One region of the Lentzea sp. NPDC060358 genome, then DNA from elsewhere that is predicted to be linked to it. Evidence: riboswitches for the same ligand, from Rfam matches in the RefSeq annotation. Region 1 holds a riboswitch; each other region holds the start of a gene.
The links. A riboswitch is a leader RNA that binds a small molecule or an ion and turns the genes downstream of it on or off. The one in region 1 is predicted to bind glycine.
Positions count from the first base shown of each region.

Region 2: linked by a shared signal. The riboswitch ahead of gcvT (glycine cleavage system aminomethyltransferase GcvT) and the one ahead of gcvH (glycine cleavage system protein GcvH) in region 1 are both predicted to bind glycine.
Region 3: linked by a shared signal. The riboswitch ahead of gcvP (aminomethyl-transferring glycine dehydrogenase) and the one ahead of gcvH (glycine cleavage system protein GcvH) in region 1 are both predicted to bind glycine.

Region 1 is NZ_JBHXCW010000163.1:11,134-17,657, reverse strand. Features, by position in the region: gene ACFWGZ_RS28380 (winged helix-turn-helix transcriptional regulator) at 1-302, shown strand, start outside; gene ACFWGZ_RS28375 (L-serine ammonia-lyase) at 310-1,674, opposite strand; gene gcvH (glycine cleavage system protein GcvH) at 1,718-2,101, opposite strand; glycine riboswitch at 2,164-2,257, opposite strand; gene ald (alanine dehydrogenase) at 2,485-3,597, shown strand; gene ACFWGZ_RS28360 (TetR/AcrR family transcriptional regulator) at 3,653-4,333, opposite strand; gene ACFWGZ_RS28355 (MFS transporter) at 4,345-5,793, opposite strand; gene ACFWGZ_RS28350 (hypothetical protein) at 6,141-6,323, shown strand; gene ACFWGZ_RS28345 (hypothetical protein) at 6,323-6,524, shown strand, end outside.
Region 2 is NZ_JBHXCW010000236.1:4,568-11,091, forward strand. Features, by position in the region: gene ACFWGZ_RS33685 (GNAT family N-acetyltransferase) at 1-170, opposite strand, end outside; gene ACFWGZ_RS33690 (acyl-CoA dehydrogenase family protein) at 277-1,413, shown strand; gene ACFWGZ_RS33695 (CaiB/BaiF CoA transferase family protein) at 1,410-2,534, shown strand; gene ACFWGZ_RS33700 (hypothetical protein) at 2,871-3,050, shown strand; gene ACFWGZ_RS33705 (helix-turn-helix transcriptional regulator) at 3,215-3,709, shown strand; gene ACFWGZ_RS33710 (hypothetical protein) at 3,836-4,192, shown strand; gene ACFWGZ_RS33715 (DUF3817 domain-containing protein) at 4,207-4,509, shown strand; glycine riboswitch at 4,555-4,645, shown strand; glycine riboswitch at 4,646-4,738, shown strand; gene gcvT (glycine cleavage system aminomethyltransferase GcvT) at 4,836-5,930, shown strand; partial or broken gene glyA (serine hydroxymethyltransferase) at 5,944-6,524, shown strand, end outside.
Region 3 is NZ_JBHXCW010000170.1:10,872-17,395, reverse strand. Features, by position in the region: partial or broken gene ACFWGZ_RS28990 (Clp protease N-terminal domain-containing protein) at 1-961, shown strand, start outside; glycine riboswitch at 1,018-1,113, shown strand; gene gcvP (aminomethyl-transferring glycine dehydrogenase) at 1,265-4,156, shown strand; gene ACFWGZ_RS28980 (hypothetical protein) at 4,211-4,399, opposite strand; gene ACFWGZ_RS28975 (class I SAM-dependent methyltransferase) at 4,412-5,017, opposite strand; gene ACFWGZ_RS28970 (DUF3224 domain-containing protein) at 5,070-5,447, opposite strand; gene ACFWGZ_RS28965 (hypothetical protein) at 5,997-6,374, shown strand; gene ACFWGZ_RS28960 (helix-turn-helix transcriptional regulator) at 6,485-6,524, shown strand, end outside.

The DNA.
Region 1 (6,524 bases):
ACGTCACCGGCAGGTGGGGCAGCCTGACGATGGGCGCGCTCGTCAACGGTCCGCTGCGCTTCAACGAGCTGCGCCGCCGCGTCGACGGGGTCAGCGAGAAGATGTTGTCCCAGACCCTGCAGGCCCTGGAGCGCGACGGGCTCGTGCACCGCGAGGCGCAGCCCACGAACCCGCCGCGGGTCGACTACAGCCTCACGCCGCTCGGGCGCGAGACGGCCGAGCGGCTGCTGTCGCTGATCAGCCTCCTGCAGGCGCGGATGCCCGAGGTGATCGAGGCGCAGCAGGCCTACGACGCCCGCTGAGGCGCGGTCAGCACTCGATGACGTTCACGGCGAGCCCGCCGCGGGCCGTCTCCTTGTACTTCACCGACATGTCCTTGCCCGTGTCGCGCATGGTCTTGATGACCTTGTCGAGCGACACGAAGTGCGAGCCGTCGCCGCGCAAAGCCATGCGCACGGCCGTGATCGCCTTGATCGACGCGACGGCGTTGCGTTCGATGCACGGGATCTGCACCAGGCCGCCGATCGGGTCGCACGTCAGGCCCAGGTTGTGCTCCATGGCGATCTCGGCCGCGTTCTCGACCTGTTCCGGGGTGCCGCCGAGCACCTCGGCGAGACCGCCGGCGGCCATCGAGCAGGCCGAGCCGACCTCGCCCTGGCAGCCGACCTCGGCGCCGGAGATCGACGCGTTCTCCTTGAACAGCACGCCGATCGCGCCCGCGGTGAGCAGGAACCGGACCACGCCGTCGTCATCGGCCCCCGGCACGAACCGCGTGTAGTAGTGCAGGACCGCCGGCACGATGCCGGCCGCGCCGTTGGTGGGCGCGGTGACGACCCGGCCGCCCGCCGCGTTCTCCTCGTTGACGGCCAGCGCGAAGAGCGTCACCCAGTCCATGACGCGCAGCGGGTCGGTGACGAAGTGCTCGCCCTCCAGCCGCTTGCGCATCTCGGCGGCCCGGCGGCGCACCTTCAGGCCGCCGGGCAGGGTGCCGTGCTCGGTGCAGCCGCGCTCGACGCACTCCTGCATGACGTGCCAGATGTGCAGGAGCCCCGACCGCACCTCGGCCTCGGTCCGCCACGACAGCTCGTTGGCCATCATGATCTCGCTGATCGACAGGCCCGTCTCGCGGCAGCGCGCGAGCAGCTCGTCGCCGGTGAGGAACGGGTGCGGCAACGGCGTGGAGTCGGGCTTGATGCGGTCGGTGCCGGAGGCGTTCTCGTCGACGACGAACCCGCCACCGATCGAGTAGTAGACGGCGTGCTCGACCGACACCCCGCCGCTGAACGCCTCGAAGCTCATCCCGTTGGGGTGCAACGGGAGCGACTTGCGGCGGTGCATGACGAGGTCGCGGTCGTGCCGGAAGCCGATCTCGTGCGCGCCGCCGAGCCGCAACCGTCCACTCGCGACGATCTCCTCGACGCGGCCGGCGGCGACCGCCGGGTCGACCTCCTCCGGCAGGTTGCCCTCGAGGCCGAGGAACACGGCCTTGGGGCTGCCGTGGCCGTGCCCGGTCGCGCCGAGCGAGCCGAAGAGCTCGACGTGCACGCGGTCCACGGTGGACGCGCGCTCGCCGAGCTTGTCGACGAACATCGCCGCCGCGCGCATCGGGCCGACCGTGTGGGAGCTCGACGGTCCGATGCCGACGGAGAAGAGGTCGAAAACGCTGATCGCCACTGATCAGTCCTTCGTGGTGGTGGGGCGGTCAGTCGGACCGGTGTCAGTCGGACTTGGTCAGCTCGGCGTACTTCGCCGCCGTGAGCAGGTTCTCCGCCGACTCGACGCGGACCCTGAACAGCCAGCCGGCGCCGTACGGGTCGCTGTTGACGATCGCCGGGTCGTCCACGACGGCGCTGTTGACCTCGATCACCTCACCGGTGACGGGCGAGAACAGGTCGCTGACGGACTTGGTCGACTCGAGCTCGCCGCACACCTCGTTGGTGATCACCTCGGCACCGACGTCGGGCAGCTGGACGAAGACGATGTCTCCGAGGGCGTCCGCGGCGTACTCGGTGATTCCGCAGGTCAGCGGGTCCTGGGTGCCCGGCGTCCAGTCGACCCACTCGTGCTCGGTGGTGTAGAGCAGGTTCTCGGGGAACTGCACGGCGACTCCTCTGCGTCGTGACGGGTCGGGACACTTGCGCCCCCTCCGCCGTGCAGAGTTGCCTACCCCGAGCGGTCTTGCTGCCTGAGAGTGTGCGGGAGCTTGCCCCTTCGGCGCCCCGACTCAGCTCGTCGAGGTCTCTCCCACTCGGGTTGTGGTGCACGGAGGCACCGCGGCCGGTCTTCAGTTCTCGGGGCGCACGCTATGTGCGGGCCCCGCCGGGTGTCAACGCGAACGGGGTCGAGTCACACGCGAGCGCAAACCAAGTAGCTCTGTCCTAGATGAACAACCACACCCGTCTTGGATAGTGCGATCAGCACAGTGACATGACCTTCCCACTGCCCCACATTGTGAGATGTCGGCCACCGAACGGAGGAGTCATCGTGCGGATCGCAGTTCCCCGCGAGATCAAGAACCACGAGTACCGCGTCGCTCTCACCCCTGCCGGTGCGCACGAGCTGACGAGCCGCGGCCACGACGTGTTCGTCGAGCAGGGCGCCGGTCTGGGCTCCGCGATCACGGACGAGGAGTACCTCGCCGCGGGCGCCAAGGTCCTCGCGACCGCCGACGACGTGTGGGCCGAGGGCGACCTGGTCCTCAAGGTCAAGGAGCCGATCGCCGAGGAGTACCCGCGCCTGCGCGCCGGCCAGACGCTCTTCACCTACCTCCACCTCGCCGCCGACAAGCCGCTGACCGAGGCGCTGCTGGCGTCCGGCACAACGGCCATCGCCTACGAGACCGTGCAGCTGCCGAACCGCGCGCTGCCGCTGCTCGCCCCGATGTCCGAGGTCGCGGGCAGGCTCGCCCCGCAGGTCGGCGCGTTCGCGCTGATGAAGCCCTCCGGTGGCCGCGGCGTGCTGCCCGGTGGCGTCCCCGGTGTCGCCCCGGCCCGCGTGGTCGTCATCGGTGGTGGCGTGGCCGGCGTCAACGCCGCCACGATCGCCGTCGGCATGGGCGCGGACGTGCAGATCCTCGACACCAACGTCGACCGCCTGCGGCAGGTCGACGCCCAGTTCCAGGGCCGGCTGCGCACGCTCGCGTCCAACGCGTTCTCCGTGGAGCAGGCCGTCCGCGAGGCCGACCTGGTCATCGGCGCCGTGCTGGTGCCGGGCGCCGCGGCCCCGAAGCTCGTCTCGAACGCGCTGGTCGCCGAGATGAAGCCGGGTTCGGTGCTCGTCGACATCGCGATCGACCAGGGCGGCTGCTTCGAGGACTCCCGCGCCACCACGCACGCCGAGCCGACCTACGAGGTGCACAACTCGGTGTTCTACTGCGTGGCGAACATGCCCGGCGCCGTGCCGCGCACGTCGACCTACGCGCTGACCAACGTGACGCTGCCCTACGCCGTCGCGCTGGCCGACAAGGGCTGGGAGACGGCGTTGAAGGACGACCGTTCGCTCGCCCTCGGCCTGAACGTCCACGCCGGACAGCTGACCAACGGCCCGGTGGCCGAGGCGACCGGCCTCGCGCACACGCCGCTGGAGTCCGTCGTCTGAAGACCAACCGGATGAATGAGGCCCCCGCACGCGTGAATCGCTGCGGGGGTTTCGCCTATCTGAGGGCCGCGACGCGGGCCTTGATGCCGTCGATCACGCAGTCCAGCCCGAACTCGAACTGCCCCTCGAGCGACCACACCGCCGGATCGTCCAGCATCTCGACGTAGCGGGGGTGCTTGTCCCGGTACAGGTCGGCGATCTTGCCCAGGTCCGGCGGCGGCTGGTCCATCTTGCCCGCGCCGGCGAAGTTCACCTCGGCGATCGCGAATCCCATGACGAAGCTCGACACCGTCGACGCCGACAGGGCCGCCTCCGCCATCGTCAGCCCGGCCGCGCGCATGGGTTCGAGCATCGCGTCCGACATCGCCACCGCGTTCGGGCCGATGGTCGTGTGCTCCCCGATGGCCCGCACCCACCACGGGTGCTTCTGCGCGAGACGGCGCAGCGTGTGCATCATCCCGCGCAGTGCCGGCTCCCACTCCGCGCCGGGAGCCGGCAGGTCGAACTCGCCGTAGATCTCGTCCAGGCAGAGCTCGATCAGCGCGTCCTTCGTCGGGACGTGCCAGTACAGCGACATCGGGGCCGCGCCGAGCTGCGCGGCGAGGTTGCGCATGGAGAGCTTCTGCATGCCGTGCTCGTCCAGCAGCTCCAACGCCTTGCGCACGATCGCCTCACGGCTCAGGCCGAGGGGCTGGCCGCTGCTGGGCCTGGGCTTGCCGAACCACACGCTGTCCACGAACAGCGATATTAGGCACGCCGCAGCAACACGCTGGCCACAACACCTCCCAGGAACACCCCGACGGCGCCGATCGCCAGGCTGACTCCCATGCCGCTGGAGAACGCCTCGCGCACGACGGTGACGTCCGCGCCGCTGTGCAGGGCCTCGCTCAGCGACCGGCCGGGAACGCCGTCCGGCAGCGAGGCCGCGAACCGCGCCGACAGCAGCGCGCCGAGCACCGCGATGCCGAACGAGGAGCCCAGCTCCGTCAGCGTGCCCGACAGGCCGGAGGCGATGCCGGCGCGTTCCGGCGGGATCGACCCCATCAGCGCGTTGACCGCGACCGGTTGCGACACCCCGACCCCGACGCCGATCAGGACCAGTCCGGCCAGCGTCGGCGGGTAGGTGGTGCCGACCGGCAGCAGCGCCACGCCCGCCGCGACGATCGTCATGCCGAGCAGGATCGCCTTCCCGGCGCCCAGCCTCACCACGAGCTGGCCCAGCGTGTTGCTGGTGACGAGCAACGCGATCGCCATCGGTGCCACGCGGACGCCCGCCTCCAGCGGGCTGTAGCCGAGCACGCCCTGCAGGTGCTGCGTCAGCAGGAAGAGCGAGCCCGCCATGCCGAACGCCGCCAGCACGCCCGACGCCACCGCGCCGGTGAAGCGGCGGTCGGAGAAGAACGCGAGGTCGAGCATCGGCTCGGCGGTGTGCCGTTCCCACCAGGCGAACCCGGCCATCGTCACGAGGCCGACGGCGACCGGCACGCCGAACTCCGGTGAGCCGAAGCCGTGCTCCGGCACCGAGATCACCGCGTACACGAGCGCCACCATGCCGATGATCGACAGCACCGAGCCGACCACGTCGGGCCTGCGCACGGCCGGGTCCTTCGACTCCGGCACCAGGAACGCGACGGCCGCGATCGCGAGGACCGCCACCGGCACGTTGATCAGGAACACCGAGCCCCACCAGAAGTGCTTGATCAGCGCGCCGCCGATCACCGGCCCCGCCGCGAACCCGAGGCTCGACACGGCGGCCCAGATGCCGATGGCCTTGGGTCGTTCCCGGTCGTCGAACAGCTGCATGAGCACGGCGAGCGTGCCCGGCATCAGCACCGCGGCGCCGATCCCCATGAACCCGCGCGCCGCGATCAGCGCCTCGGACGAGCCGGCGTAGGCCGCCACGGCGCTCCCGGCGCCGAACAGCACCAGCCCCGTCAGCAGCGCCTTCTTGCGGCCGAACCGGTCGCTCAGCGACCCGGTCGTGAGCAGCAGGCCCGCCAGCGCGAGCGAGTAGGCGTTGATCATCCACTGAACGTCGGCGGTGCCGGCCCGCAGCCCGGTGGAGATCGACGGGATCGCCACGTTCAGCACGGTGTTGTCCAGCACCACGACCATCACGGACAGGCAGAGCACGCCGAGCACGGCCCAGCGCTGCGGGTGCGGCGCCACCCCGGTCTCTGCGGTCGTCGAAGTCATCTCGTCCCCCTTACGGTGTACGAGCAACTTACAGCGTACGAGACCCCGGGGCGCAAGCAGGTTTTTCGCGACAGGCGGTGCCAGGAAAAAGAGGGGAAAATTAAAGGGCGGCCGCGCTCAACCAGCCTGGGGGTCACTGGGAGCGGGGCCGCCGTCACCAAATATAGCGGGCTTCCCGGTGGCGCGCCCAGCACCCCCGCCCAAACGCGACGGAAAAGTTTCCCCGACTGGACCACCGCCCGTGTCGGGCTCGTCCAGCAAACGAGTGAATTCCCGGTCTCGCGGTGCGGCGAGCAGGGGCGACGGCCGATGAAGACGGAGTCGGGTGTGCCTCGATAGGAGATTCCATGGCTGAACCACAGGGATGGATCCACTGCCACGACCCGTTCGGCCGGGACAGGTCGATGACCGTTCTCGTCGAGAACGACCGGGTCCTGCTGGTCACGCCGCCGGGCGAGACGGCTGTGATGTCCGCCACCCAGACGCGCCGGCTCGGCTCGTTGCTCGACCAGGCCACGGCGAAGATGTGATGGACGAGGTCCTGCGCGACGCGGTGCTGCAACGGCTGGCACAGCTGGAGAAGGCGGCCGAGCACGGTGAGGCCGAGGCGCTGGTCCCGCTGGCCAGGGCGGAGATCAACCGCCTCGCGGACGGCTGGCGGCTGCTCCTGGAGGTGCACCAGCCCGACGAGGACAGCCGGTGCGAGGCGTGTCCTGGCTGGTGGCGGCACC
Region 2 (6,524 bases), on a different contig from region 1:
AGCGCGACGACCTTCAGGCCCTCCGCGGCCCGGTCGCGCCACTCGGTCTCGCCGTACTCCCGCTCGACCGCCAGCGTCGCCCCGAACTCCTCGGGGTCGCTCGACAGCGCCTCCAGCCGGATGTCGCGCCACAGTCGCCACTCGCCGGGCGCGACCTGATGGATCTCCATACCGGTGAGTCTGGCCGACGGGGTGGCGATTTCGCTCAGTTTTTCGCGTGACGGCGACACGCGCCGGTCATGGCGTGGATCACCTGCCGGTGGTTTCGTGGAGGTCATGGCAGAGCGTCGATCGCGGTGGATGGACAGCGACCTGGACCAGTTGCGCCAGCTCGCGCGCACGTTCTTCGAGAAGGAGGTCACGCCGAACGTCGAGCGCTTCGCCGAGCAGAAGCAGGTCGACCGGGAGCTGTGGACCAAGGCCGGCGAGCTCGGGCTGCTGTGCCTGAGCATCCCCGAGGAGTACGGCGGCGGTGGCGGCACGTTCGCGCACGAGGCCGTACTGCTCGAGGAACAGGCACGCGCCGGCGACAGCGCGTGGGGCAACAGCGTGCACAGCGGGATCGTCGCCCACTACGTCAACTCCTACGGCACCGAGGAGCAGAAGCGGCGCTGGCTGCCCAAGCTGGCGTCCGGCGAGTACGTCGGCGCGATCGCGATGACCGAACCCGGCGCGGGCTCCGACCTCCAGGGCATCCGGACCAAGGCCGTGCGCGACGGCGACGAGTACGTCATCAACGGCTCGAAGACGTTCATCACCAACGGCGTGCACGCCGACCTCGTCGTCGTGGTCGCCAAGACCGACCCGGCGCAGGGCGCGATGGGCATCTCCCTGCTCGTGGTGGAGAAGGACATCCGGCGCGGCCGCGTGCTCGACAAGGTCGGCATGAAGGGCCAGGACACCGCCGAGCTGTTCTTCGACGACGTGCGCGTACCCGCCTCGAACCTCCTCGGCGAGCAGGAGGGCCAGGGGTTCGTCCAGCTCATGCAGCAGCTGCCGCAGGAACGCCTGATCATCGGCGTCTGCTCGATCGCGGGCATCGAGGCCGCGGTGGAGATGACGCTGAGGTACGTGAAGGAGCGCCAGGCGTTCGGCAAGGAGCTGATCAAGTTCCAGAACACCCGGTTCAAGCTCGCCGAGTGCGCCACCGAGGCGGCCGTGACCAGGGCGTTCATCGACGAGTGCGTCGAGAAGCACCTGCGCGGCGAGCTCGACGTGCCGACCGCGGCGATGGCGAAGTGGTGGGCCACCGACCGGCTGACCAGGGTCGTCGACGAGTGCGTGCAGCTCTTCGGCGGCTACGGCTACATGAACGAGTACCCGATCGCCCGTGCCTGGTCCGACGCCCGCGTGCAGCGGATCTACGGCGGCACGAACGAGATCATGAAGGAAATCATCGCGAGGTCCCTGTGAGCGGTCCTCTCGAAGGTCTGAAGGTCGTCGAGCTCGCGGGCCTCGCGCCCGCGCCGTTCGCCTGCATGGTGCTCGCCGACCTGGGCGCGGACGTCGTGCAGGTGCACAAGCCGGGGAGCCGCTCGACGGTTCCCGGCGACTTCCTGGGCCGCAACCGGCGCTCGATCGCGGTCGACACCCGCCGGCCGGAGGGCTCGGAGCTGGTGCTGAAGCTGGTCGAGCGCTCGGACGTGCTGGTCGAGGGCTTCCGGCCGGGCGTCACCGAACGGCTGGGCATCGGGCCGGCGCAGTGCCTCGCCCGCAACCCGCGCCTCATATACGGGCGCATGACCGGTTGGGGTCAGGACGGGCCGCTGGCCGACCGCGCCGGGCACGACATCAACTACATCGCGGTCGCCGGCGCGCTGGAGCCGCTGGGCCGGGCCGGCGGGCCGCCGTCGTTCCCGATCAACCTGCTCGGCGACTTCGGCGGGGGAGGGCTGCTGCTCGCCCTCGGCGTGCTCGCGGCGCTGTACGAACGGGAACGCTCCGGGCGCGGCCAGGTCGTCGACGCGGCGATGGTCGACGGGGCGGCGCTGCTGACGACGTTCCTGCACGGCATGAAGTCCGCGGGCATGTGGTCCGGCGGGCGCGGCGAGAACATGCTCGACGGCGGCGTGCCGTTCTACGACGTCTACGAGGCCGCGGACGGGCGGTTCGTGGCCGTGGGCGCGCTGGAGGAGAAGTTCTACGCCGACCTCGTGCGCGTGCTGGAGCTGCAGGACGCGCCGTCGCGCAACGACCCGGCGAAGTGGCCCGAGCTGCGGGAACGGATCGCGGCGGCGGTGAAGACCAGGACGCGGGACGAGTGGGCCGAGCTCGCGGGGGACACCGACGCGTGCCTGGCGCCGGTGCTGAGCCCGCAGGAGGCGGCGCGGCACCCGCACAACGCCGCGCGGGAGGTGTTCGTGGACGTCGCCGGGGCGGTGCACCCGGCTCCGGCACCCCGGTTCGACCGCACGCCGACGGCGGTTCCGACCCCTCCGGCCGAGACCGGGGCGGACACCGCGGAAGTGCTCGCGGACATGGGTGTGGCGGACGCCGAAATTGTGGAACTGCGGCGGTCCGGAGTAATTGGATGAATGTTCGGGTGCGCATTAAACAGCGCCACGAAGGCGTGACGGAGCGTGATGCCGGCGGTTCGGCATCCGGGTGAGGCCCGGTGCACCTGCCTTCGTCCAAGCTGTGGGATGCGAGGGAGTCCGTGTTCACCTCGTGCCCAGGACATCGGCGCTGGACAGGGACCTCTTTAGCCGCCATTCGGGTGACATCGGGCGCCGTGCAGGCGTGCGCCGCTGGCAGAACCTCGCCCGAGTTGGGCGTGGTCGTTGTTCATCGCAAGGGTGAATGAGGGAGCATGTCGGGTGACACGGCGGTCCGCCGCCTCAGCTGAGAGCGACATGGACGGAGAGGTACCTGTGAACCTCAAGAAGGTGCTAGTGCTGGCGGTCGTCGCGCTGGTGCTGTTCCTCCTGATCACCCGGCCCGAGGAGTCCGCCGGGGCGGTCCAGACGGTGCTCGGCTGGCTGCGCGACGGAGCGGAGTCGATCATCACCTTCATCAGGAGCCTCTTCGGGACGGCGACGCCGATTCGCTAGTGACCCACGGTGATCTTCGGCCGTTCGCGTTGAGCCGGACGGGTGGAATGCGGCCAATCACGCACTGGTAACGGGTGTTCTGGGGATTCAGGGTCTGGTGATTGTCAGACCTACCGAATACCTTCCGCTGCAATGGCCGATCCCCGACCGACGAGGAGGCATGGATGGTCGAGGACTCCGGGGTCCACGAGCTCTTGAAGCAGTGGGCGGCTGAACGGTCTGACGACGCAGAGATGCAGGAGGTGAACCGGATCAAGAACGCGTGGCTCGCTGAGGCTCCCCCCTCGGCGCCAGGCATCCCCGTGCAGCGGGGTGCCGCACGGAGCGGGTCGCGTGGCTTGGTCAAGGTCGACTCGGCGGATCCGGCCTACGTGGCCGCGATGCGCAAGCGGGCGCCGGAGGCACCCGAGGCGTTGCTCGCCGCCGCAGCGAGCTACTGGCAGCTCGTCGGTGACGTCAGCGAGGCCGAGCAGTGGTGGGACGCGGGCATCAGCCCGCTGGACCAGCGCGCGCTCGACTACCGCGCTGCCGGCCTGACGCCCGCCGACCTCGGGAGGCGCCTGGGACCTATGACGGTTCTCCAGCACCTTCGCCGTGGCTCCGCCGCGGCCTGGTGCGTCGCACGTCTGCAGAGGCAGCGCCGGGACGGCGTGGCGTAGGACGGACGGGCTGCCGGAGGCGGCAGCCCCGTACCCATGACGCTCAACCCTCACGGGCGGCCTCCTGATCGGAGGCCTCACCCAAGTAGTGTGGAGGCCGTGCGCGGCCTCCTTACTCCCCAACGCTTGCTGATCGCGTTCGCCTGTCTGGCGGCGCTGGTCGTGTGTTGCGGGCTCGCGTACTGGCAGTGGCAGCGCTTCGAGTCCGCCAGCGGCACCTTCCAGAACCTCGGGTACGTGCTGCAGTGGCCGCTCTTCGGCCTCTTCCCCCTCTTCATGGTGTGGCGCTTCCGCCGCCTGGCTCGCCAGAACCGTGACGGGGCTCTCCCCGCACCGGAGCCGGTTGCACCCGCCGCCACGCCGGTGACTACGGTTGACGCCGTCAGACCCGCGCCTGTCGAGCACTTCGACGACGAAGAAGACGCGGAGCTCGCGGCCTACAACCGCATGCTCGCGGACCTCCACGCGCGGGACGGTCGTTGAGCGAAGGCGGGCAGATGAAGGGTGCGTTGACCCGGTTCAGGGTCATGGCTTACGTGGTCGGTGTCTTCCTGCTGCTGCTGGTCGTGGCGATGGTGCTCAAGTACGCCGCAGACATGGGCGGCGCGATGAAGGTCGTCGGCCCGATCCACGGCTTCCTCTACGCCATCTACCTGGTGCTTTCCGTCGACCTGGCGCTGAAGCTGCGCTGGTCGATCAAGGGCACCCTGCTGGTGCTGCTCGCCGGGACGGTCCCGTTCCTGTCGTTCTGGGCCGAGCGCAAAGTGGTCGAGAAGACCGCGCAGGGCGTGCCGTTGTGACGTTTGGCCTGCTAGCGTCTGGGGCTGACAACTGAACACGGCCGTCGATGTCGCGCGGGAGAGCTCTCTTCAGCGAGAGCGCCGAAGGAGCAACTCCTCCCCGGAATCTCTCAGGTGCAGGTACCGCACGACGAAGGCAACTCTGGAAAGCAGGCCCACCGGCCTCGCCCACGGTGCAAGTCGCGCGTCCGCGCGGCGAAGCTCTCAGGCTCATGACAGAGGGGGAGGCTCGCTCTAGTGGAGGAGTCTCCGATGGACCGTGTCATTCTTCTGTTGCCTCAGCCGGCCGCGTCCGGCTCTTCGGCGCACCCTGGAGGAGCGTTCTGATGTCCCGCCTCACGCCTCTGAACGCCGAGCACGAGCAGCTCGGCGCGATGTTCACCGACTTCGCGGGCTGGCGGATGCCGCTGCGCTACTCGAGCGAGCTCGCGGAGCACCACGCGGTGCGCACCACCGCGGGCCTGTTCGACCTCACGCACATGGGTGAGATCGTCCTCACCGGACCGCAGGCGGGCGAGGCCCTCGACTTCGCGCTGGTCGGCCACATCTCCGCGCTGGCCGTCGGCAAGGCGCGCTACACGATGATCACGCAGGCCGACGGCGGTGTGGTCGACGACCTGATCGTGTACCGGCTGGGCGACGAGGAGTTCATGGTCGTCGCCAACGCCTCGAACGCCGCCGTCGTCGCCGAGGCGCTGGCCGAGCGCGCCGCCGGGTTCGACACCGTCGTCGCCGACAGGTCCACCGACTACGCGCTGATCGCGATCCAGGGCCCGAAGTCCGTCGAGATCCTCTCCGGCCTGACCGGGACGGACCTCGCGACGGTCAAGTACTACGCCTCGTACCCGTCGACGGTCGCGGGCGTCGACGCGCTGCTGGCCCGCACCGGCTACACCGGCGAGGAGGGCTTCGAGCTCTTCGTCGCCCCCGCCGACGCCCCCGCGGTGTGGGCGGCGCTGCTGTCGGCCGGCGAGGCGCACGAGCTCAAGCCGTGCGGCCTCGGCTGCCGCGACACGTTGCGCCTCGAGGCCGGGATGCCGTTGTACGGCAACGAGCTGACGACGTCGCTGACGCCGTACCACGCCAACCTGGGCCGCGTGGTGAAGCTCGACAAGCCGGGCGACTTCGTGGGCCGCGAGGCGCTCGCCAAGGTCGCGGAGTCCGGTGTGGACGCGGTCCTGGTCGGGCTGAAGACGCCCGAGCGCCGTGCCCCGCGGCACGGCTACGCGGTCCTCAACGGCGACGAGGTCGTGGGCGGGGTGACGTCGGGCGCGCTGTCCCCGACCCTCGGCTACTCCGTCGCCATGGCCTACGTGTCCCGCGCGAGCTCCGAGCCGGGCACCTCACTGCTGGTCGACGTCCGCGGCAAGAAGCAGCCGGTCGAGGTCGTCGCACTTCCGTTCTACAAGCGCGCCAAGTAGGGAGATCTTCCAGATGTCCGAGCAGTTCAACGCCTCCCTCGCGGAGTACGACCCCGAGGTCGCCGAGGCCGTTGCCGCCGAGCTGGCGCGCCAGCAGGGCACCCTCGAGATGATCGCCTCGGAGAACTTCACGCCCGTCTCGGTCCTGCAGGCCCAGGGCTCGGTGCTCACCAACAAGTACGCCGAGGGCTACCCCGGCCGCCGCTACTACGGCGGCTGCGAGCACGTCGACGTCATCGAGCGCCTGGCCATCGAGCGCATCAAGGCGCTCTTCGGCGCGGGCTTCGCCAACGTCCAGCCGCACTCGGGCGCGCAGGCCAACGCCGCCGCGATGTTCGCCCTGCTCCAGCCCGGCGACACGATCCTCGGCCTGGACCTGGCGCACGGCGGCCACCTCACGCACGGCATGCGCATCAACTTCTCCGGCAAGCTCTACAACGTCGTGCCGTACCACGTGGCCGACTCCGACGGCCTGGTCGACATGGCCGAGGTCGAGCGCCTGGCCGTGGAGCACAAGCCGAAGCTGATCGTCGCCGGCTGGTCGGCCTACCCCCGCCAGCTGGACTTCGCCGAGTTCCGCCGGATCGCCGACTC
Region 3 (6,524 bases), on a different contig from region 1:
CGTTGCCGCCATGACCCCCACTCCTTCCCCGCAGGTCGTGAAAGTGCTGGCCGCCGCCGTGCAGCGGGCGTTCCGGCTCGAGTTCGGGTTCGTCGGCACCGAGAACCTGCTGATCGCGCTCACCGACACGACCGGTCCCGGCCGCAAGCTCGGGGTCAAGTCGTTGCGGGCCCAGGCGATGGCGCGCGGCACCGAGCACTGGGCCGGTGGCGACGGCGGTCCCGCCGAGGCCGGGCCCGAGGTCACCGCGCTGATGCGCGCCGCGCACCACCAGGCCCGCGTCGAGACCGCGTTGCCTCCCAGCGTCGCGCTCGACGCGTGCCTCGCAGCGGCGGTCGGCCAGGCCGGTGACGGCGTGCTGACCACGACCCACCTGTCGCTCGCTCTGCTGTCGCTCGAGTTCGGGCGGGTGGCGGACCTGATGGTGGTGCGGCGCGTCGACGTCGAGGCCGTCGCCGCGGCCGTGCGGGAGGCGGCCGAACCGGAGGAGGCGCCCGCCGTGTGGCTGCTGCGCAAGGCGGGGGCGCTGGAGGGGGAGTCCGGCGGCGGGTACGTGCGGTGGCTGACGAAGCTCGTCGTGCGCGGCCAGGGGCTGGGCGGGCCGGTGCTCACCGCGGTCCGCAATGAGGCCGAACGGCTCGCCGTCGCCGGGGAGCGGCCCGTCTCGTCCGCCGACCTCGTCGCCGCGGTGCTGACGCTCGACCACCAGCTGAGCGCCGCGGGCAGGAGGCTGAAGCCGGAGTTCGAGTCCGGCGGCGCGACCGCCCTGCGCCAGGCGGGAGTGGACCGGGCGGCGCTGCCCGCCGGCGGGTCCGTGGACCGCGCGGTCGAGCGGGCCAAGCTCGTCGCGGCCCGGCGCGGGGACGACGTCGTGGGCACCCGGCACTTGCTCGTGGCGCTGCGCGACGACCCCGAGGACCCCGTCTCGGGGGCCTTGAGCGGTCTTGGTGCTGAGATGTAGGCCGCGTCACTAGGGACTAGCTGGGCGGCCTGCGGGTATTCTTCTCGGGTAGTCGCTGAACTCAGGCGGGAGAGACCGGGCCCCGAGCCCGGCGCCGAAGGAGCAAGTCCCTCCCCGGGAACCTCTCAGGCACCCAGGACCGCCCGAGCGAGACGCCTCTGGAAAGTGGAGCCCCGCCAGGGGATCCCGCCGACGGTGAAAGCCCGCTCCCACAGCGGGTGAACCTCTCAGGCGCCCCTCGGGGTACGGACAGAGCGGGGAGGGCACCAGGACACGTGTGCCCGCAGCCCCCGGAGGCGTTTGATGACGCAGGACCGCATTCCGCTCGCCGCTCTCGAGCACGGCACCCCGTTCGCCGACCGCCACGTCGGCCCGCGCCCCGCCGAGCTCGCGCGCATCCTCGACGTCATCGGCGTCGGGTCGCTGGAGGAGCTGGCGCAGCACGCGGTTCCGCCGTCCATCCACGAACGCGACCTCGTGCTGGACCTGCCCGCGCCGGCCACCGAGACCGAGGCGCTCGCCGAGCTGCGCGAGCTCGCCTCCCGGAACCGGCCGATGACGCAGATGATCGGCCTGGGCTACTACGACACCGTGACGCCGGGCGTGATCCTGCGCAACGTCCTCGAGTCGCCCGCCTGGTACACCGCCTACACGCCGTACCAGCCGGAGATCTCCCAGGGCCGCCTCGAGGCACTGCTGAACTTCCAGACGATGGTCGGCGACCTGACGGGCCTGCCGGTCGCGAACGCGTCCATGCTGGACGAGTCGACCGCCGCCGCCGAGGCGATGACGCTGGTGCGCCGGGCAGGCAAGTCCAAGTCCTCCAAGTTCGTCATCGACGCCGACACGCTGCCGCAGACGCTGGCCGTGATCGAGACGCGCGCCGAGCCGCTCGACATCGAGATCGTCGTCGCCGACCTGTCGCAGGGCATCGAGGGCCTGGGCCTGGGCGGCGACTTCTTCGGCGTGCTGCTGTCCTACCCCGGCGCGTCCGGTGTGGTGCGCGACCAGAAGGCGCTCATCGAGGAGATCCACGCGGCCGGCGCGCAGGCCGTCGTCGTCGCCGACCTGCTGGCGCTGACGCTGCTGCGCGCGCCCGGCGAGATCGGCGCGGACGTCGTCGTCGGCACCACCCAGCGCTTCGGCGTGCCGATCGGCTTCGGCGGCCCGCACGCCGGCTACATGGCCGTCCGGTCCGGTCTGGAGCGCCAGCTGCCCGGCCGTCTCGTGGGCGTCTCCGTCGACGCCGACGGCTCCCTGGCCTACCGCCTCGCGCTGCAGACGCGCGAGCAGCACATCCGCCGCGAGAAGGCCACGTCGAACATCTGCACCGCGCAGGTGCTGCTGGCCGTGATCGCGTCCATGTACGCCGTCTACCACGGCCCCGAGGGCCTGCGCGCCATCGCGACCCGCGTGCACCGCCTGGCCACCGTGCTCGCCACGGGCCTGTGCGAGGCGGGCCTCGAGGTCGTGCACGGCGAGTTCTTCGACACCGTCGAGGTCCGCGTCGAGGGCAGGGCCGCCGAGGTCGTCGCCAAGGCCCGCGAGGCCGGCATCAACCTCCGCAAGGTCGACGACGACGTCGTGGCCATCGCCTGCGACGAGAAGACCACCCGCGCGCACGTCGTCGCGGTGTGGGAGGCCTTCGGCGTCACGGGGTCCGACGTGGACGCCATCGACGCCGACACCGCGGACGGCATCCCGGCCGACCTGCGCCGCACGTCCGACTACCTGACCCACCCGGTCTTCCACGCGCACCGCTCCGAGACGGCGCTGCTGCGCTACCTGCGCGCGCTGTCCGACAAGGACGTCGCCCTGGACCGCAGCATGATCCCGCTCGGCTCCTGCACGATGAAGCTGAACGCCACCGCGGAGATGGAGTCCATCACGTGGCCGGAGTTCTCGACGCTGCACCCGTTCGCGCCCGTCGAGGACGCGGCCGGGCTGCTGAAGATCGTGTCGGACCTGGAGGCCTGGCTCGCCGAGGTCACCGGCTACGACGCCGTGTCGCTGCAGCCCAACGCCGGCTCGCAGGGTGAGTTCGCCGGCCTGCTCGCGATCCGCGCCTACCACCGCGCCAACGGCAACGCCGCGCGCGACGTCTGCCTGATCCCGTCGTCCGCCCACGGCACCAACGCCGCGTCCGCCGTCATGGCCGGCATGCGCGTCGTCGTCGTGAAGTGCGACGACAAGGGCAACATCGACATGGGCCACCTGCGTTCCACGGTCGCGGAGCACGCCGACGACCTGGCCGCGATCATGATCACCTACCCGTCGACGCACGGCGTGTACGAGGACACCGTCCGCGAGGTCTGCGGCCTGGTCCACGACGCGGGCGGCCAGGTGTACGTCGACGGCGCGAACCTCAACGCGCTGATCGGCCTGGCCCGCTACGGCAAGTTCGGCTCGGACGTCTCGCACCTGAACCTGCACAAGACGTTCTGCATCCCGCACGGCGGCGGTGGTCCCGGCGTCGGCCCGATCGGCGTGAAGTCCCACCTGGCGCCGTTCCTGCCGAACCACCCGCTGCAGCCCACCGCGGGCCCGGCCACCGGTGTCGGCCCGATCGCGGGCGCCCCGTGGGGTTCCGCGTCGATCCTGCCGATCTCGTGGGCCTACGTGCGCATGATGGGCGGCGACGGCCTGCGCCGCGCGACCCTGACCGCCGTGGCCGCGGCGAACTACGTGGCGCGGCGGCTGGACGAGCACTACCCGGTCCTCTACACCGGCGAGGGCGGCTTCGTGGCCCACGAGTGCATCCTCGACCTGCGCCCGCTGACCAAGGCGACGGGCGTGACGGTGGACGACGTGGCGAAGCGGCTCGCCGACTACGGCCTGCACGCCCCGACGATGTCGTTCCCGGTCGCCGGCACCCTGATGGTCGAGCCGACCGAGTCCGAGGACCTGGCCGAGATCGACCGGTTCATCGACGCCATGATCGCCATCAAGCGCGAGATCGACCGCGTGGGCGCGGGCGAGTGGCCGGTGGAGGACAACCCGCTGCGCAACGCCCCGCACACCGCGGCCAGCGTGACCGTGGGCGAGTGGAACCACCCGTACACGCGCGAGGAGGCCGTCTACCCGGCGGGCACCGCGGCGCCGAAGATCTGGCCGCCCGTCCGCCGCATCGACGGCGCGAAGGGCGACCGGAACCTGGTCTGCTCCTGCCCGCCGCTCGAGGCCTACAGCAGCTGATCCGGACGTCCGGCGGACAGGGGCGCACTCGGGGGTGCGCCCCTGTCCCGTTTCTCAGACGGGGCAGGCCTCGTCACCGCAGTTCTGGTCGGTGCCCAGGCCCGGTTCGGCCAGGTCGTGCTCGAACGCGAAGTGGAAGCAGTCGGGGTGCATCCGCTCGAACAGCTCGAAGTCCCCGGTCTCCAGCTCGACCGTCTCACCGCACCGCTGGCAGGTCTGTTCTTCCGCTACGACTTCTGGCACCGGCAGATGGTCTCACCCGCGCCGGGCGAACAGGATCGCGCCGTCGTCGCCGAGCAGCCACCGCGCCTCGACGGTGAACCCGGCGTCGCGCAGCCACCCGGCCACGCGCTCCGGCGGCCGCAGATGGACGTGCACGCGCATCGGAAGCCCGCCGTAGCCCTGGGTCTTGAGGTTCGCCCGGTCGCCGACGTGAAAGCCGACCTGCAGCAACCCGTTGGGGCGCAACGCTTCCCGGAAGTGCCCGAACACGCCGGGCACCTCGTCGTCGGGCACGTGGATCAGCGACCACCACGACAGGATCCCGCCCACCGCCGTGCCGAGCGGCTCGGTCATCGACCCCACCTCGAACCGCAGCCCGGGGTGGGTCGCGCGGGCCAGCGCGACCATCGCGGGGGAGAGGTCGATCCCGAACGCGTCCACGCCGAGCCCGTGCAGCCGCGCCGTGATGTCGCCGGGCCCGCAGCCGACGTCCGCGACCGGCCCGTCCACCTCCTCGGCGAACAACCACAAGGCCGCCCGCATGTGCGGCAGCCCGTCGAGCAGCCCGCGCGTGTGGTCGGCGTAGCTGCGCGCCACGGTGTCGTAGGAGGTCCGGGTGTCCGCCAGCCAGTCGTTCACAGGCGGGGAAGCTACTCCTCGGCGGCGTCGTGGACGGGGGCGCGGTCGTCGCTCAGACCTCGTACTCCAGGGTGTAGGTGCCGCTGCCGTCCTCCGCCCAGCCGACGGTGACCGCACCTCGCGCCTTGAGGAACTTCCCGGTGCCGTCGACGACCTCGATGGTGCCCTCCACAGAGTTCCGGTAGGCGCCGACGTGCCGCAGCACCAGCGTGCCGTCGTCGGTCGTGATCTCCTCGAGCGCGGTCGTCCACGCGACGTCGTCGCCGTAGTACATGAGGTACCGGCAGCTGCCGGTACCGGTGATGTCACCCGCGTACGAGAACTGGACGTGCGCCTCGGTCAGCTTGCGGCCCTCGACCTCCTTGTAGGAGCGGCCGTCCCACGTGTTCTCGTCCCAGCTCTTCACGGCGATGGTTCCTGTTGCCTTCATGGGGACCACTGTGCTGGCAATTCCTGACAGTTCGTGTCAGGTTTGATGATCTTTTTGCGAGTCGCCGACGTGTTGGCGTTCAAGCGAGGAACAGTTCGTTCAACCGCATAGGTACACACGAGTCGTGCGGTTCCGTTGGGGCGTGTGCGGCACAACGGAATGGAATCTGGCATAGGTCTTCCGATTGTCGAACCGCTCGAAGCTCTTTTGGGTGAAAACGCTCAAGTGGTCGCCCAGTGGCTTCCGATGTGGTCTGTACTGGTCTCAGGGGGCAGAGATGCCACGCTGCCCACCGTGGTAACGGGTTGGGCGGCCGGGGCGATCCCTCATCGAGCATGAGACCTGGTCACTCGATTGGAGACTCGTGCCGCGGCCGAAGCATCCGGATCCTGACCTGGAGGGACTGCTGCGCAGCCTTGAGAAGCAAGGCTGGCGGGTGGAGAAGGGGAAGAAGTACTTCAAAGCCAGATGCGGCCCACCACACGATGCATGTTTCAAGACAGTGAAGTTAACCCCGTCGAACTCGAATTACACACGCAACCTGCGAGGATGGCTGAAGAGGAACGGATGCTGGAGGGAGGACGCTTGATGGCACGCTCGTACTACGTCGAGGTGACCTGCGTATCCTCGGCCGTTGCCAGGGATCTGGAAAACCACCTGGAGGCCGTGATGGACGCGCTGCAAAGCGAACCGGGCATCGAGGACGCGGACATCGGCGCCAACCTGGAAGACGGCACTGTCGAGTTCTGCCTGCACCTCGACGCCGACGACTCCCCCGACGCTCTGCGCCAGGCGCATCTGCGGGTCCGTTCCGCACTGCACGCGGCTGGCGGTGCGACTCCCGGATGGGACCAGATGATCCAGGCCATCCTGGACGACGACGCGGCGACGACTGTGCGCCCCTCGGAACTCCTCTCCTGCTGCTGAGACCCCCGCGAAGCCCTGCCTCGGACCCGTGGTTGCGAGGCAGGGCTTCGGCGTGACCGGGTTCCGCATGTCGGTGGCGTTTTCCTGACAGTTCGTGTCAGGTTGAGAGGATGAAGTCCAGCCGCCTCATGCAGGTGCTCCTGCTCCTCC